2 regions of the Nitrococcus sp. genome follow, and region 1 is predicted to be linked to the other one. Evidence: predicted binding sites of a transcription regulator. Region 1 holds the regulator's gene; the other holds the start of a gene.
What was found. The regulator sigma-54, encoded in region 1, starts transcription at its own class of promoters, with help from an activator protein. The targets are predictions, from matches to a motif close to TGGCANGNTNCNTGCTT.
Positions count from the first base shown of each region.

Region 2: a site for sigma-54 is predicted at 6,578-6,594, ahead of AC52Q4_RS14455 (P-II family nitrogen regulator). Genes of this name have one in related genera too.

Region 1 is NZ_JBXWZQ010000028.1:11,022-19,015, reverse strand. Features, by position in the region: gene hpf (ribosome hibernation-promoting factor, HPF/YfiA family) at 86-412, opposite strand; gene AC52Q4_RS02415 (RNA polymerase factor sigma-54) at 429-1,910, opposite strand; gene lptB (LPS export ABC transporter ATP-binding protein) at 2,034-2,783, opposite strand; gene lptA (lipopolysaccharide transport periplasmic protein LptA) at 2,780-3,340, opposite strand; gene lptC (LPS export ABC transporter periplasmic protein LptC) at 3,321-3,890, opposite strand; gene AC52Q4_RS02395 (KdsC family phosphatase) at 3,883-4,440, opposite strand; gene AC52Q4_RS02390 (KpsF/GutQ family sugar-phosphate isomerase) at 4,440-5,453, opposite strand; gene AC52Q4_RS02385 (ABC transporter ATP-binding protein) at 5,954-6,799, shown strand; gene mlaE (lipid asymmetry maintenance ABC transporter permease subunit MlaE) at 6,796-7,572, shown strand; gene mlaD (outer membrane lipid asymmetry maintenance protein MlaD) at 7,602-7,994, shown strand, end outside.
Region 2 is NZ_JBXWZQ010000204.1:37,874-45,867, reverse strand. Features, by position in the region: gene purL (phosphoribosylformylglycinamidine synthase) at 1-2,816, shown strand, start outside; gene AC52Q4_RS14470 (D-amino acid dehydrogenase) at 2,892-4,163, opposite strand; gene AC52Q4_RS14465 (YifB family Mg chelatase-like AAA ATPase) at 4,514-6,013, opposite strand; gene ubiK (ubiquinone biosynthesis accessory factor UbiK) at 6,066-6,404, opposite strand; gene AC52Q4_RS14455 (P-II family nitrogen regulator) at 6,659-7,003, shown strand; gene AC52Q4_RS14450 (ammonium transporter) at 7,078-7,994, shown strand, end outside.

The DNA of each region.
Region 1 (7,994 bases):
CAATGCCCCAATGGACGAAATTTGAGACGTTCCTCACGTGCGATATTCGCACGGGCCAGGGTCCTGCATCCCGCCCACCGGCTCGTTACTGTTCGAGAGCTTGGCTTACCGAGCCTTCCCGGCGATGGTGATCCGCCCGCTTTTCCTTGTGCTTGACGACTTGTCTGTCGAGCTTGTCGATCAGAGCGTCGATTGCAGCATACATGTCCTCATCAAGCGCATCGGCATAGAGTTTGGCCCCGCTTAAGTTGAGCGTCGCCTCCGCTTTCTGGGTCAGTTTCTCGACGGTCAAAACGACGTGCGCATCGACCACGTTGTCGAAGTGCCGCTCCAGCTTGTCGAATTTCAACGCCACATAATCGCGTAACGCCTCAGTGACTTCCACGTGGTGCCCAGTGATATCGATTTGCATAACGCCCTCTCGGTGATCAGGCCAGACGCCTGCGCTCTGTGGATGACGCGATACTCATGGACTCACGATACTTGGCCACCGTCCTTCTCGCCACATTAATGCCGTCAGCCTGAAGTCGCTCGGTTAGCTGATTGTCGCTGAGCGGGCATGACGAGTCTTCGTCGGCGATCAAACGCCGAATTCGGGCCCGTATCGCCGTCGCGGAACATTCTCCCCCGTCCATCGTCTGAACATGGCTCGAAAAAAAATGCTTGAACTCGTAGGTCCCGCTCGGCGCCCTGAGGTACTTTTGGCTCGTGATGCGCGATACGGTGGATTCGTGCATATTGATTGCTTCGGCCACCTCGCGCAGCACCAAGGGTTTCATTGCCTCAGCGCCGTGCTCGAGAAAATCCCGTTGCCGCTCCACGATACACTGTGCCACCTTCAGCAAGGTTTCATTGCGCGAATGCAAGCTCTTGATCAGCCAACGCGCTTCCTGGAGGTGCTGTCGCATGACCGAGTTGTCACGGCTGTTGTCGCCGCGACGCACGAGCCCTGCATACTGGCTGTTGACGCGCACACGCGGATAGGCATCCGGGTTGACCTCCACATGCCATGAGCCATTTTCCTTGCGCACGTAAACATCCGGAATAATGTATTCGGGTCGCGCACTGCTGATGCGCAAGCCGGGCCGGGGATCGAGCGTCTGGACCAGCGCCAGTGTCTGCTGAAGGGCTTCCTCGTCGAGGCGCAGCCTACGCTTGAGTTGGGCGAATTGCCGCTTGGCGACCAGCCCAAGGTACTGGTCGATGAGCTGCCGCGCCTGCGCGAGCCACGGCGTCTCGGGCTCGAGTTGGTCGAGCTGGACCAGCAGCGCCTCCCGCGGGTCGCGCGCTGCAACGCCCACCGGGTCGAAGTGCTGAACCTGGCCCAGAACGGCTTCCATTTCCTCCGCGGACACGCCCCATTCTGCGGGAAGCGCCATATGGATTTCATCCAGGGGGCAGCTCAGATAACCGTCGTCGCCCACCGCATCGATGATGGCCTCGGCGATGGTAAGCTCCCGGGTCGAGAAGCGATTGAGCTGGGCTTGCCAGGACAAGTAATCCTGTAGTGATTGACCGCCCTCGCTTTGATTGGCAAAAGGATCCCGCTCCTCTGTATAGCCCGGGTCACTGTACACGGTCGTGCCGTTGTAGACATCCTCCCACGTCGTGTCCATCGGCAGATCATCGCTCAGTCGCTCGGTTTGTGCCGCGTCCTCGCGATTCTGCGCCGCGCTTTCGGCCCCCCGCTCGGTCTCGTATTCACGCTCCGAAGGGCTCACGAGCAGCTCCGTCTCATCGAAGCTGTTATCGGCCTCCTCGGCGAGTTCGAGCATCAGGTTGGACTCGAGGGCCTGCTGTATCTCCGTCCGCAGCTCAAGGGTGGGCAGCTGTAACAGGCGTATGGCCTGCTGAAGCTGGGGAGTCATTGTGAGCTGCTGACGCAGGCGAAGCTGAAGCGACTGTTTCATGTTTCGCTGTGCTGGCGAAGCTCCCAAGCGGCTACCGCGTAACGTCCGTGATTGAAACGTATCACATTACAGAGTAGCGCAGCTGTTGATCGATTTCTTATGGTGCCAGAAGCTGGGCGTTCGTCACAGGCGAAAATTACGCCCTAGATAGACCGCCTTGACCTGATCGTCGGCAAGCACGGCTTCCGCAGAGCCCTCGGCGATCATCTTGCCGCCGCTCAGGATGTACGCCCGATCGACAATGCCGAGCGTGTCGCGCACGTTGTGATCTGTTATGAGCACACCGATTCCTCGGGCAACCAGATGCCGGACGATATCCTTGATGTCGCCCACCGAAATGGGATCGACACCGGCGAAAGGCTCGTCGAGCAGGACGAAGCGCGGATCCGCCGCCAGGGCACGGGCGATTTCCACCCGCCGGCGCTCACCGCCGGAGAGACTGATGCCGAGTTGATCGCGCAGGTGCGCCACGTGGAACTCCTCCAACAGGCCTTCCATGATGCGCCGACGCTCGACTCGCGAGAGCCCCCGGCGCAGCTCGAGAATGGCCATCAGATTCTGAGCCACCGTCAGCTTGCGAAAGACCGAGGCCTCCTGTGGCAAGTAACCGATGCCCAAGCGGGCGCGGGCATGCATCGGTAGGCGCGTGATGTCATGGCCGTCCAAGGCGATGCGTCCGCCGTCGGCCGGTACCAGCCCGACGATCATGTAAAAACAGGTCGTTTTGCCGGCCCCGTTGGGGCCAAGCAAGCCGACGATCTCACCGCTTTGGATGTGCAACGAGGCATCCCGGACCACCGGCTGACGGCGGTAGTGCTTGGTCAACCCAGTGGCTTTGAGCTCGTTGCTGGGAACTGGCTGGGGTGTACTCATTGGCTCTTGTCTGCGTCCTTGCCCTGTCTCTGATTGGGATAGATCGTAATATGAATTCGGTTCGTCTTGTCCTTACCGGAATGCGCCTCGACCTGATCCGCCTCGATATCGTAGAGAACCTGGTGGCCCCGGAAGGTGTTGGAGCCCTGCCATAGGGTGGCGCCTTCCAATAGGCGGATTCTGCGCGGTCCGCTCGCATAGTATTCCATGCGCGGCGCCTTGGCGTGCACGTACTCGTTCTCGCCTTCGGGCAGTTCACGGTAGCTTGCCGGATCCCCCTCGACGACAATGTGATCAAGCTCGCGACTGGCCGGGGCGTAGTAGACATGCATGACGTTGCCGGTGATTTTCAGCGTCCCTTGGATGAGCACGACGTCACCGCGGTAGACGCTCACCCCCTTGACGTTATCGACCTCGGCCTGGTTCGCGCTGAGCTTGATGGGTTGGTCACGGTCGCTGTTGCGGGCGACGCTGCTCGAGTACGGCGCCAATAGTGTGATCATGGTGACAATGGCCAGCGACCAGACGATCCACCGCTCAGTGACTCGCTGCTGCATAGTACCCCTCGACCTCGGCGAGCAACTGAACGCGCTGCGTGCGCATCCAGGCCCGGGCACCCGTGGCGTCGATGTGGAAATCACGTCCGTAGACCGTCACCGGCGTGTCGGTATCGGCGTAGTCTTCATGAGGCAGAAGGTGCAGACGCTGCGTCTCCAGCGCAATGGAAGGATTGACCGAACTCGCTGGGCGATTCAGCCGAACCTTGCCACGGAGCAGCACCTCGCTGCCACCGGCCCACATGCGGCCATTGTCGGAGCGTCCGTACCAGGGGGCGCCGGAGGGCATATACACTGTCCATACCGGTTGCTCGATGATCGATACGTCGGCTTGCTGGTAGTGAACCATGCGCTTGCCGCGCACCGTATAGTCGGTGCGACCGTCCGGGCGCGTCACATGAAGGCTGAAGTCGGCGAAATAATAGGTGGTTTGGGTTTGCTCCGATGGCCGTTGCTCCGGCTGCCGTTCATCGAATCGCCACCACGCCAGAATTGCCAGCGCTACCACTGCCCCGAACGGAAACAGGCGATTGCGATTGAGGCTAGCCATGCTGCTCCAATAGATCCTGCAGACGCCCGCGGGCCGCGAGCAGTAATTCACAGACTTCCCGCACGGCGCCGCGACCGCCCGGGCGTCGGGTCTGCCAGCGGCAGGCTGCGGCAAGGCGGGGGTGGGCGTCCGCTACCGCGATGCCCAAGCCGGCGGTGCGCACGGCGCCAAGGTCGACGATGTCGTCGCCCACATAAGCGCATTCGCTCGCCACGATCTCCAGTTGCTGGCACAGCGCGTCCAGCGCACGGCGCTTGTCGCACGTGTTCTGGATCACGTGGCGAACGCCCAGTTCCCGCGCTCTTCTGGCCACGGCGACGAAGCCGCGAGCGCTCAACAGGGCGACCTCGATGCCGCAGGCAATGACCATGGCGACGCCTTTGCCGTCATGGCTGTGAAACGGCTTCATGGCCTCGCCATGCGGGCCAATGTAGAGGGTCCCGTCCGTGAGGACGCCGTCGACATCCAGCACCAGCAAGCGTATCCGTGCCGCGCGCGCGATCACCTCCGCGTCGGGGCGCGCGCAATAGGCATCGGCAAATGCCGACATCAGACCACACCGGCACGCAGGAGATCGTGCATGTTCAGCGCCCCGATAAGACGGTTCTCGCTGTCCACCACCAACAAGGCATTGATCTTATGGCGCTCCATGAGCTGCAGCGCCTCCGCGGCCAGGCTGTCGGCGGAAAGGGTGCGAGCGCCGGGGGTCATGATCTCAGCCATCCGGGTAACGTGCACATCGAGCTGACGATCCACCGCACGGCGCAGGTCACCGTCGGTAAAGATACCCAGTACACGGCCCTCGGTATCGACGACGGTAGTCATGCCTAGTCCTTTGTTGGTCATCTCCACCAGGGCGTGGCTCAATAGCGTTTCCGGGGCGACCCGCGGAATGCGCTCACCCACGTGCATGACGTCCTCTATGCGCAGCAGCAGGCGTCGGCCCAGCGCACCGCCGGGATGAGATCGCGCGAAATCCTCGCGAGTGAATCCCCGCGCATCGAGCAGCGCGATGGCCAGTGCATCGCCCATTGCCAAAGCCGCGGTGGTGCTCGAGGTTGGGGCCAGGCCGAGCGGACAGGCTTCCTCCGTGACGCTGATATCGATGTGCACCGAAGCGGCACGGGCGATCGTGGAGTGCGAGTTGCCCGTCAGGGCAATGAGCGAGACGTCCAGGCGCTTGATCAAAGGTAGGAGGGTCGTGATCTCGCGGGTCTCACCGGAGTTGGATAAGGCAATGACCGCATCGTTCACCGTGATCATGCCGAGGTCGCCGTGACTGGCTTCCCCCGGGTGAACGAAAAAAGCCGGTGTCCCAGTGCTCGCCAAGGTGGCCGCCAGCTTGCCACCGATATGTCCCGATTTTCCCATGCCGGTAACGACCACGCGACCCCGGCAGTTGAGCAGTAGACGGCAGGCGCGCGCGAACTCGTGGTCGATGCGCTGGCGAAGCGCCAGAATGGAGGCCGCCTCCACCTCTATGACGTCACGGCCGAGTTGACAGAGATCCTCATCGGTGGCCCGTTGCCGCGACGGTGGATGCAGGGTATCCGAGTCGGTCATGCTGCGCCTCCTTGTGATCGACCGATGGCGCAATGAGCCTCGCTCGGTGGGCTTTGCACGGCAAGAAACGATAGACGAGCGACCCTTCCGGCGTCGTGCCTGCGATTTTCTGCTGTGGTCATTGAAGCTCTCGACCGTCGAGAAATAGGGTAGACTGCCCACGCCAGGCCAGCGCGCGCTCTGTTACATCCTTTGGCTGAGTAGCTCTATTGGACCCGATGGCTATACCAATAGCAATGTCCCGCTTGCCATAGACGGGCGGCTACGATCTCCGCGCGACCATGCCCACTTGGCATCGCGGTTTTCCGCGGCGAGCAGACGTGCGGGCGCTCGGGCTGTGCATTCCACCGGCGGCGGGTTGGTGATTTGACTGTGGTCAAGCGATGCCGGATACTCGCGGCGCTCGCCAAAAATTAGGCTTTTGCCAAGCTCGTCGAGAACCGTTCTGCCGTTGCTCCGGCGTACGGCGTCGGGTCCGGCAACGACTCAAGCGATTGCACATGGCAACTGATGCGGGTGATCAACACAGCGATTGCGTCGTCGAGATCGAGAACTTGCATTTCTCCCGCGGGCGGCAGCAGATTTTTGCGGGCTTGGATATCGGAATCCGCCGGGGTGAGGTCACCGCGATCATGGGCCCGAGTGGCACCGGCAAGACCACTTTGCTGCGGCTGATCGGCGGACAACTGCATCCGGATGCGGGAAGAATTCGGGTCGATGGGTTGGACGTCCATGCGCTCAGGCGCCCACAGCTCTATGAGCTGCGCAAGCGCATGGGCTTGCTCTTCCAAAGCGGTGCGTTGTTCACTCATCTGAACTGCTTCGAGAACGTGGCCTTCCCGTTGCGGGAGCATACCCGCCTGCCGCCGGCGCTGATCCGCCATCTGGCGCTGATCAAGCTCGAGGCGGTTGGCTTGCGCGGCGCCCGCAATCTTTACCCGGCCGAACTCTCGGGCGGCATGGCGCGCCGCGTGGCATTAGCGCGAGCCATCGCCCTGGATCCGATGATCGTCATGTATGACGAACCTTTCTCCGGACAGGATCCCATTTCCATGGGAATATTGGTGCAGCTCATTCGCCTGGTGAATGACGCCCTCGGCTTGACCAGCATCGTCGTCTCGCACGACGTGGCGGAGACCTCGGAGATCGCGGACCGCGTTCATGTGATCTCCGAAGGTAAGATTGTAGAATCCGGCTCTCCACGGGCGCTGCGCGAGTCCTCATCCGAATGGGTCCGTCAGTTCTTCAATGCCCTACCTGATGGGCCGGTACCGTTTCACTATCCGGCCGCCTCCCTCGAGGAGGATTTGCTCGGCACGGGCGGTGCCAAGGGATTCGTTTCATGATCGAATGGCTACGGCTGTTCGGCGCACAGACGCTTGCCGCCACCGCGCGTCTTGGGCGCGGGCACCTGTTTCTGCTGCGCGTGCTGTTCGGAATGCCGGCGTTATTACTCCGCCCCGGTCTGGTGATCGCTCAAATTTATTTCACCGGCGTGCTTTCCCTGCTCATCATCGTCGTCTCCGGGCTTTTCGTCGGCATGGTGCTGAGTCTGCAAGGATATTATACGCTGGTGGATTTTGGTGCCGAGCACTCGCTGGGGGTGCTGGTGGCGCTGTCGCTGACCCGGGAGTTGGGTCCGGTCATCTCGGCTTTGCTTTTCAGCGGCCGGGCGGGTTCGGCGCTGACAGCGGAAATCGGGTTGATGAAGGCCACCGAGCAGCTCTCCGGAATGGAGATGATGGCGGTGGATCCGGAACGCCGCGTGGTGGCGCCGCGATTGCTCGGTGGGATGATCGCGCTGCCGCTGCTCGCCGCGATCTTCACGCTCGTCGGTGTGTTCGGCGGCTATTTCGTGGGCACAGTGCTGCTGGGAGTGGACAGCGGCGCGTTCTGGTCACAGATGCAGGCGCAGGTCAGTTTCACTGACGATGTAGTCAACGGAGTGCTCAAGAGCCTGGTTTTTGGCTTTGTTGTCAGCTGGACGGCCGTGTTCGAGGGCTTCGATTGCACGCCGACCTCGGAGGGCGTGAGCCGGGCCACGACACGGACGGTGGTGCACAGCTCGCTGGCGGTGCTGGGCCTGGATTTCATCCTCACTGCGCTCATGTTCGACTGAGCGTGGTAGCAAACGGACGGGCAGGGCGCATGCAGAATTCGCGGTTGCTGGAGATTGGGGTGGGGCTGTTTGTCCTGCTGGGCTTGGGTGCATTGCTGATATTGGCCTTGAGGGTCAGCAATATATCCGCTTTCCAACAGACGCGCGGCTACGATGTGATTGCCCTATTTCAGAACATCGGTGGCCTGAAGGTGCGGGCACCGGTGACCCTGGCCGGGGTTTCCGTTGGCCGGGTAGAGGAGATCGACGTCGATCCGCAGACATTCGAGGCACGGGTAGTGCTGACCATTTCCGACAAGTATGCCAACCTACCGCAGGATACCAGCGCGAGCATTTACACTGCCGGTTTGCTGGGTGAACAGTATGTCGGCCTGCAACCCGGAGGTATGGAAGAGGTGCTCAAGTCCGGTGACGAGATCATG
Region 2 (7,994 bases), on a different contig from region 1:
TCAGCGCGCTGAACGTGATGTTGCACGCGCCCATTGGGGCCGCTTCCTACGCCAACGAGTTCGGGCGCCCGCAGTTGAGCGGTTATTTCCGCACGTTCGAAATGACGGTGCCCGGTGCCAAAGGCGCGGAGGTGCGTGGCTATCACAAGCCGATCATGCTCGCCGGCGGCGTTGGCAATATTCGCCCGCAGGACGTTGCCAAAAAGCCGATACCGGTCAATGCGGCGCTGGTGGTTCTGGGTGGGCCGGCGATGTTGATCGGTCTCGGTGGCGGAGCGGCCTCCTCCCTTGCCAGTGGGGCGAGCGCGGAGGCGCTGGATTTTGCCTCGGTTCAGCGCAGCAATCCCGAAATGGAGCGCCGTTGCCAGGAGGTGATCGACACCTGCTGGCGATCGGGTGCGCGTAATCCCATCCTTTCCATTCATGACGTCGGCGCGGGCGGCCTGGCGAACGCATTGCCCGAGCTGCTCGATGAATTCGCCCGCGGCGGGCGCATCGAGTTGCGCACGATCCCCAATGCCGATCCGCGCATGTCGCCGCTGGAGTTGTGGTGCAACGAATCCCAGGAGCGCTACGTGCTCGCGATCGAGCCGGATCGTTTCGCGGCGTTTCGCCGGATTTGCGAACGTGAACGTTGCCCCTATGCAGTTGTCGGCGAGGCCACGGCGGAGCGCCGCCTGATCGTCGGTGACGGGCATTTCGACAATACCCCGGTGGATTTGCCTTTGGAACTGCTGCTCGGCAAGCCACCGAAGATGTTGCGACAGGCCCGTAGCCGGCCGGTACCCAAGACGAGGCTCATGCTCGCGGGCATCGATCCGCTCGCCGCGGCGCAGCGGATACTGCGCCTGCCCTGCGTCGCCGCCAAGCATTTCCTGATCACAATTGGTGATCGCAGCGTCTCCGGTCTGGTCGCACGTGATCAGATGGTCGGCCCCTGGCAGATCCCGGTGGCCGATGTGGCCGTGACCCTGGCGGATTATCTGGGCTATTCAGGCGAAGCCATGGCCCTCGGTGAACGCACGCCCGTTGCGTTGCTGCAGGCCCCGGCGTCCGGACGCCTGGCGGTGGGCGAGGCGCTTACCAACATCGCTGCGGCCGCGGTGGGGGAAATCGCGCGGGTGAGCCTGTCGGCGAATTGGATGGCCGCTGCCGGTTACAGCGGCGAGGATGCGCGTCTTTATGAAACGGTGCGCGCCGTGGCGATGGAGCTCTGTCCGAAGCTGGGCATCCCCATTCCGGTCGGCAAGGATTCGCTGTCCATGCGCACGGTGTGGGAGGAGGCAGGTGAGCCAAAGAGCGTGACGGCCCCCTTGTCACTGGTTGTCAGCGCGTTCGCGGCGGTAGAGGATGCGCGCAAAACGCTCACGCCGCAGCTGCGGACCGACCGTGGCGAGACGGACCTCATTCTGATCGACCTGGGCAAAGGCCGCAATCGCCTGGGCGCTTCCGCCTTCGCTCAGGTATATGGGCAGCTGGGTCACGAGCCGGCGGATCTGAATGACCCCGATGCCTTGGTGAGAGCGTTCAACACGATCCAGGCGCTCGTCCGCGCGGAGCGCTTGCTCGCTTACCATGACCGCTCCGATGGCGGCCTCTTCGTCACGCTGGCGGAAATGGCGTTTGCCGGCCACACCGGCTTGGATGCCAACCTGGACGAGCTGGGGGACGCGCCGCTCGCGGCACTTTTCAGTGAAGAGCTGGGAGCCGTCGTGCAGGTTGAGCGCGCGCGCCGCGCGCAGGTGCTCGACGCGCTGCACGAGGCCGGGTTGGGACGCCATTGCCATGTGCTCGGTGGTCTGCGTGACGATGATCGCTTGGTGTTCCGCCGCGGTGGCACGATCGTGCTCGAGGCACCCCGCGTCGAGCTGCAGCGGGCGTGGTCCGAGACAACCTGGCGCATGCAGACGCTGCGGGACAACCCGCAGTGCGCGCGTGAGGAATACGATGCCTTGCTGGAAGGCTCGGATTCCGGGCTGCACGCCGCGCTCACGTTCGATCCGGCGCACGACGTCGGTGCTCCGTACATCGGCGCCGGCGCACGCCCGCGCGTGGCGGTGCTGCGCGAGCAAGGCGTCAACGGGCATGTGGAGATGGCGGCGGCATTCGATCGAGCCGGCTTCATGGCGGTCGATGTGCACATGAGCGATCTGCTCGAGGGCCGCCGTTTCCTCGATGAATTCCACGGTATCGCCGCAGCCGGCGGATTTTCTTACGGCGACGTGCTGGGAGCGGGTGGCGGCTGGGCCAAATCGATTCTCTACAACGCCCGCGCTCGCGATGCATTTGCCGCCTTCTGTGGGCGGCCCGATGTCTTCGGTCTCGGGATATGTAACGGCTGTCAGATGTTCGCCGGGCTGCGGGAGCTGATACCGGGCAGCGAGCTTTGGCCGCAATTTGTCCGCAACCGCTCCGAGCAGTTCGAGGCGCGCCTGGCGATGGTGGAAATAATGGCGTCTCCCTCGATATTCCTGGAGGGGATGGCCGGCTCCCGGCTACCGATCGCCGTGGCGCACGGCGAAGGCCGCGCGCAGTACGACTCGCCGCAAGGGCTTCGGCAGGCCCTCGCGGCCGACGTGGTCGCCATGCGTTATGTGGATAATTTCGGCCGGCCCACCGAGCGTTATCCGGCAAACCCCAACGGTTCACCCGAGGGGGTGACCGGTTTCACTAGCCGTGACGGGCGCTTCACCATCCTCATGCCCCATCCGGAGCGGGTGTACCGCACGATCCAGCTTGCCTGGTCGCCACGGCAGTGGGGCGAGGACAGTCCATGGTTGCGACTGTTTCGCAACGCACGCAAGGCCTGCGGTTAGGCGCGGATGTCGATGGTGGCCGTGCGAGGCGAAAGCGGTTTTCACCTTCACTAAGATAGAACACTGAGCGGGCGATCAGGTGCTGCGCGCAAAGCGCGCGAGCGTGAGCCCGTCGAGATCGAGCTCGGGCTGGCCTCCGGCGAGGATATCGTTGAGCGCATAGGCGCATCCGGCGGCGAACGTCCAACCAAGGTGACCGGAGCCCACGTTCAGCAAGAGGTTGGATACCGGAGTGCGTCCCAGGATGGGGGGGCCGTCCACCGTGAGCGGGCGCAGGCAGGCCCAGCCGGAAGCCGCGTCCCGATCCACCGTGGCGGCGAGTTCCGGCAAATTGCTCAGGGCCTGCTCGATGATGGTGCGCACGCGCTGTTCCCGGATGCTGTAATCGTAGCCGGCAAACTCGGCGGTTCCCGCGATGCGCAGGCGCTCGCCCAGCTGGGTCATCACGACCTTATGGCGTTCGTCGATGATGGGCACCCGCGGCACCCCGGGGCAACCGGTGGTGCTTAGGCTCGCGGAGTAGCCTTTTACCGGGCGGATCGGCAGATCGATGCCGAGTGGCTTGGCGAGCAGCGGCGCGTCCGCGCCGGCGGCGAGCACGTAGCAGTCGGCTTGGCGCAGGCCGCGGCTGGTCACGACGCCATGAATGGAGCCGTCTCTGAGCTCGATGCGACGCACCTCCGTGCGCAGCTCGAAGCAGACGCCTTGCCGTGCGGCCAGCTCACCCAGACGACGAGTGAAAAGGCAGGCATCACCGCTCTCGTCGTCCGGATAATAGATCGCGCCGACGAGCGCCTCGCGTACCCCCGCGAGGGCGGGTTCCAGGGCGATCGTGGCCGGCACGTCGAGAATCTCGTGGCGCACGCCGAGCTCCGCGGTCAGCGCCGCGGTCAGCGCCGCCTTGTCGAGTTCGTGCCGGGAACGGAAGATCTTGAGGATGCCGTGCTGCGCATCATCGTAGCGGATACCGGTTTGCTCCCGGATGCGCTGTGTCATCCGGTGACTGTAGCGGGCGAGCCGGGTATTGATGCGCGTGTTGCGCCGGTGGTGGTGAGGGCGACTATAGCGCAAGAAGCCGACGCCCCAGCCGAGCAGATACGGCAATTGCGAGAGCCGCAGGAGCAGGGGCGAGTTCTCCCGCCCGATCCAGCGCGTGAGCTGGCGCAGGGCGGCGGGGGTATTCCAGGGTTCGGTGTGGCTCGCGTGCAGCATCCCGCCGTTGGCGAAGCTTCCCTCGGCGGCCAGTGTGCTTGCCCGGTCGACGACGGTGACCTCGTGACCGCTCTGCCGCAAACACCACGCCGTGGTGGTGCCAATGACGCCGCCGCCGATCACCAGAACCTTCATTCACCGCTCATGTAACGTCGATGCCTACCGGGGGGACGGCGAGGCATGTTCGCGCATTGTCGCATGGTTTCGATCGTTCCTTGGCCCCTTTCTTGGCGTCACCGGCGACGGGTGATGTCCCGCATCGTCGTCGACGCTCGTTGATCGGCTAAAGCGACCTACTTACTGAGAATGTTCAGGCAAGGGGCGGGTCGTTCAATGCGGCGAGGGTTGGTTGCTGAGGTCGGAGGTCACCCTGATGCCGCGGTGCGCCAGTATGGCATGATTTGGCCTTATTGTTTATCGCGGCAGCTGCGAATTCGAGCACACTTCGCGCGATATTCGCCGGTGGGCGCGTGCAACAGGATCCATTAGGGTGTATGCAGGCAATGCCGATAAGCGATCGCCTCGGCGAGGTGCGTGCAGCGTATGCGCTCGGCACCGGCGAGGTCCGCGATACTCCGCGCGAGCTTCAGGCAGCGGTGGTAGGCGCGGGGCGAGAAGCGGAGCCGTTCCATCGCCTGCTGTAGGAGCCGCAACTCCGCTTCGCCGAGCGGGCAGGCGATTTCCACTTCGCTCGCTGTGAGCCGCGCCGCCGGCTTGCCGTCGCGCTCAGTCTGACGCTGACGGGCGGTGACGACGCGTTGGCGGACGACAGAGGTGGGCTCGGCCGCTGCGCTTTCGCTCATCTCGGCGGCCGTCAGCCGGGGAACGGCGACGTGCATGTCGATGCGATCGAGTAGCGGACCGCTGAGCCGGCCCCGGTACCGGGCGATCTGATCGGCCGTGCAGCGGCAAGTCGCCGCGGTGTCCCCGAGATGGCCGCAGGGACATGGGTTCATGGCGGCCACAAGCTGAAAGTTGGCCGGGTACTCCGCCTTGGCGGCGGCACGGGAGATAATTACCCGCCCGGTCTCGACGGGCTCGCGCAGTGCTTCCAATGCCGCGCGATTGAACTCCGGCAACTCGTCGAGAAAAAGCACGCCGTTGTGAGACAGGGAAATCTCTCCCGGTCGCGGTCGAGTCCCGCCACCGGTCAGTGCGACGTTCGAGGCGCTGTGGTGCGGGGCACGAAAGGGGCGCCGAGCCCAGTGCTCGGGGCGAAAGCCCCCGTCGGCTACGGAGAGCACCGCCGCCGTCTCCAAGCTTTCTTGTTTGGACATGGGAGGCAGCAGGCCGGGCAGGCGTCGTGCAAGCATGCTCTTGCCGGTGCCGGGTGGTCCGATCAGCAGCAGGCTGTGCTCACCGGCGGCGGCGATTTCCAAACAGCGTTTGGCCTGCTGCTGCGCCCGCACATCGGCAAGGTCCGGGGCTTGCGCGCTCGGCACGCCGCGCGGTGCCTCCACGGCCTCAAGGCGAGTCGTTCCGCTGAGATGAGCGCAGACATCGAGCAGGTGAGCGGCACCGAGAACATTGTCCTCGGCGGCCAACATCGCCTCGGGCGCGTTCTCGCGCGGTACGATCAACCAACGTTCGCTCTGGCGGGTGTGCAGCGCCATCGGCAGAACGGCGCTGATTGCGCGAAGCTTGCCGGTCAGTGCCAGCTCACCGGCAAACTCGTAGGACTCGAGCTCATTGCAGGGCAATTGACCCGAGGCGGCTAGAATGCCCACCGCGATGGGCAGATCGAAGCGACCGCCTTCTTTGGGCAGATCGGCGGGGGCGAGATTGACGGTGATCCGGCGCGTGGGGAAGTCGAATCCGCTGGTCAGTATGGCGCTGCGTACGCGGTCTTTTGCTTCCTTTACGGCCGTTTCCGGAAGCCCGACCACGGACAACGACGGCAGGCCGTTGGTCAAATGTACTTCGACGGCAACCGAGGGTGCCTGTACCCCAACGGCAGCCCGCCCGTAGGCGACGGCAACAGACACGGCACCCTCCTTGGCCGAACCGAGCGCCCATTTCGCTGACCGAAACGGGGCGTCATTCGTTGCTGGATTGCGGATCCTTGCCCGTGCTGCGCGCGCGCCGTGTCGGACCCTTGCCCGCCGAGGGCGTCTCGCCGGGCGTGGCGGCGGCCTTCAGCGCCGTTTCGAGTGCGGCCACCTGCGCCTCCAGCTCATGCAGACGCGCCCGCGTTCGCGCCAGCGTTTTCGCCTGAGCGTCGAATTCGTCGCGTGTGATCAAATCCATGCGGGCGAAGGCGGACTGCATGGTGGCCCGCACATTCCTCTCGACCTCCTGTTGGAACTCGCGCATCCCGGGCGGAAGGCTTTCCGTGAATCGACGTGCAAGCTCATCGAGTTGCTTCGGATCGAGCATTGGGCTGCCTCCTTCATGACGGCCTGAACCATTGTAAGTCGGCGGCGATCCGCCCGCCAGCGCCTTTCCTGTGCACCACGACGATGCCTTTTGCACCTGAAAGAGGCCGGCGCTTGTGGCAGGGCGGTCGGGGGCGTATTACATGTGATTGTTTCTTCGAGGAAAACAGGCATTGGCCCAGACCATGCTTTGCTGTCCGCGCAGATCGGAACAAAAGCCCGTTGCCGGTGGCGAAAACACATAGGGAAAGCCATATGAAATACGTTGTCGCGGTAATCAAGCCGTTCAAATTGCACGACGTGCGTCAGGCACTCTGCGGGCTCGGCCTGCAGGGGCTCACCGTATCGGAGGTAAAGGGGTTCGGACGCCATGTGGATCATGGCGAGCTTTATCGGGGCGTGGAGTACCGGGCCGACCTGCTGCCCCGGATCAAGGTCGAGGCGGCGCTGGATGATGGTTGTGTGGAGCAGGCCCTCGAGGCGATCTGTCAAGCCGCCCGCACGGGGAAGGCGGGCGACGGGAAGATCTTCGTCTCACCGCTCGAGCGGATTGTGCGTATCCGTACCAACGAGACCGGCAAAGCGGCGCTGCGCGCGTGAATAAGGCAGTCACGGAGGAGGCATCCATGGACGTTCGCTCGACTCGCAAAGCTCTCGGCCTCGTCACAATCTTAATGTTGCCCGCTCCGCTCGCAGCGGTGGCCGCCGAGGCTCAGCGTGTCGACTCGGGCGACACCGCCTGGATGTTGACGGCCACCGCATTCGTGCTCTTCATGACGATCCCGGGGCTGTCCCTATTCTACGCCGGCATGGTGCGTAGCAAGAATGCATTGTCGATCATGATGCAGTGCTTCGCCATTACCTGTCTGGTCAGCCTCTTGTGGGCCACCTACGGTTACAGCCTCGCATTCGCCGACGGCGGTGGGTTGCAGCCGGTCGTTGGTTCGCTCGCGAAATCGTTGCTCTTCGGTGTGGACGGAGTACTTGACGGTGGCCGTATCCCGGAGACCGTGTTCGCGATGTTCCAGCTGAGCTTCGCCGTCATCACGCCGGCGCTTATCGTGGGGGCGTTTGCCGAGCGCATGAAGTTCTCCGCCATGCTTTGGTTCGTCGGCGGTTGGCTGAGCCTGGTCTACATCCCGGTTGCTCATTGGGTGTGGGGCGGCGGTTGGCTCGGCGCTCTCGGCGTGCTGGATTTTGCGGGCGGCACGGTGGTGCATATCAATGCCGGGGTGGCGGGGCTGGTCACGGCGATGGTGCTGGGTCGGCGACGGGGTTATCCGGCTACCCCGATGATGCCGCACAATATGGTATTCACGCTCGTCGGTACCGGCATGCTTTGGGTCGGTTGGTTCGGCTTCAACGCCGGCAGCGCACTCGCTGCGGATGCGATCGCCGGTCGGGCGATGCTGGCGACCCAGATCGCCACGGCCGCGGCGGCATTGAGCTGGATGATCGCCGAGTGGGTCGGTCACGGTAAGCCGAGCGCTTTGGGGATCGCCTCCGGGGCCGTGGCCGGAATGGTGGCGATCACGCCCGCTTCCGGATTGGTCGGCGTGCTCGGCGCACTGATCATCGGCGCTGGCGCCGG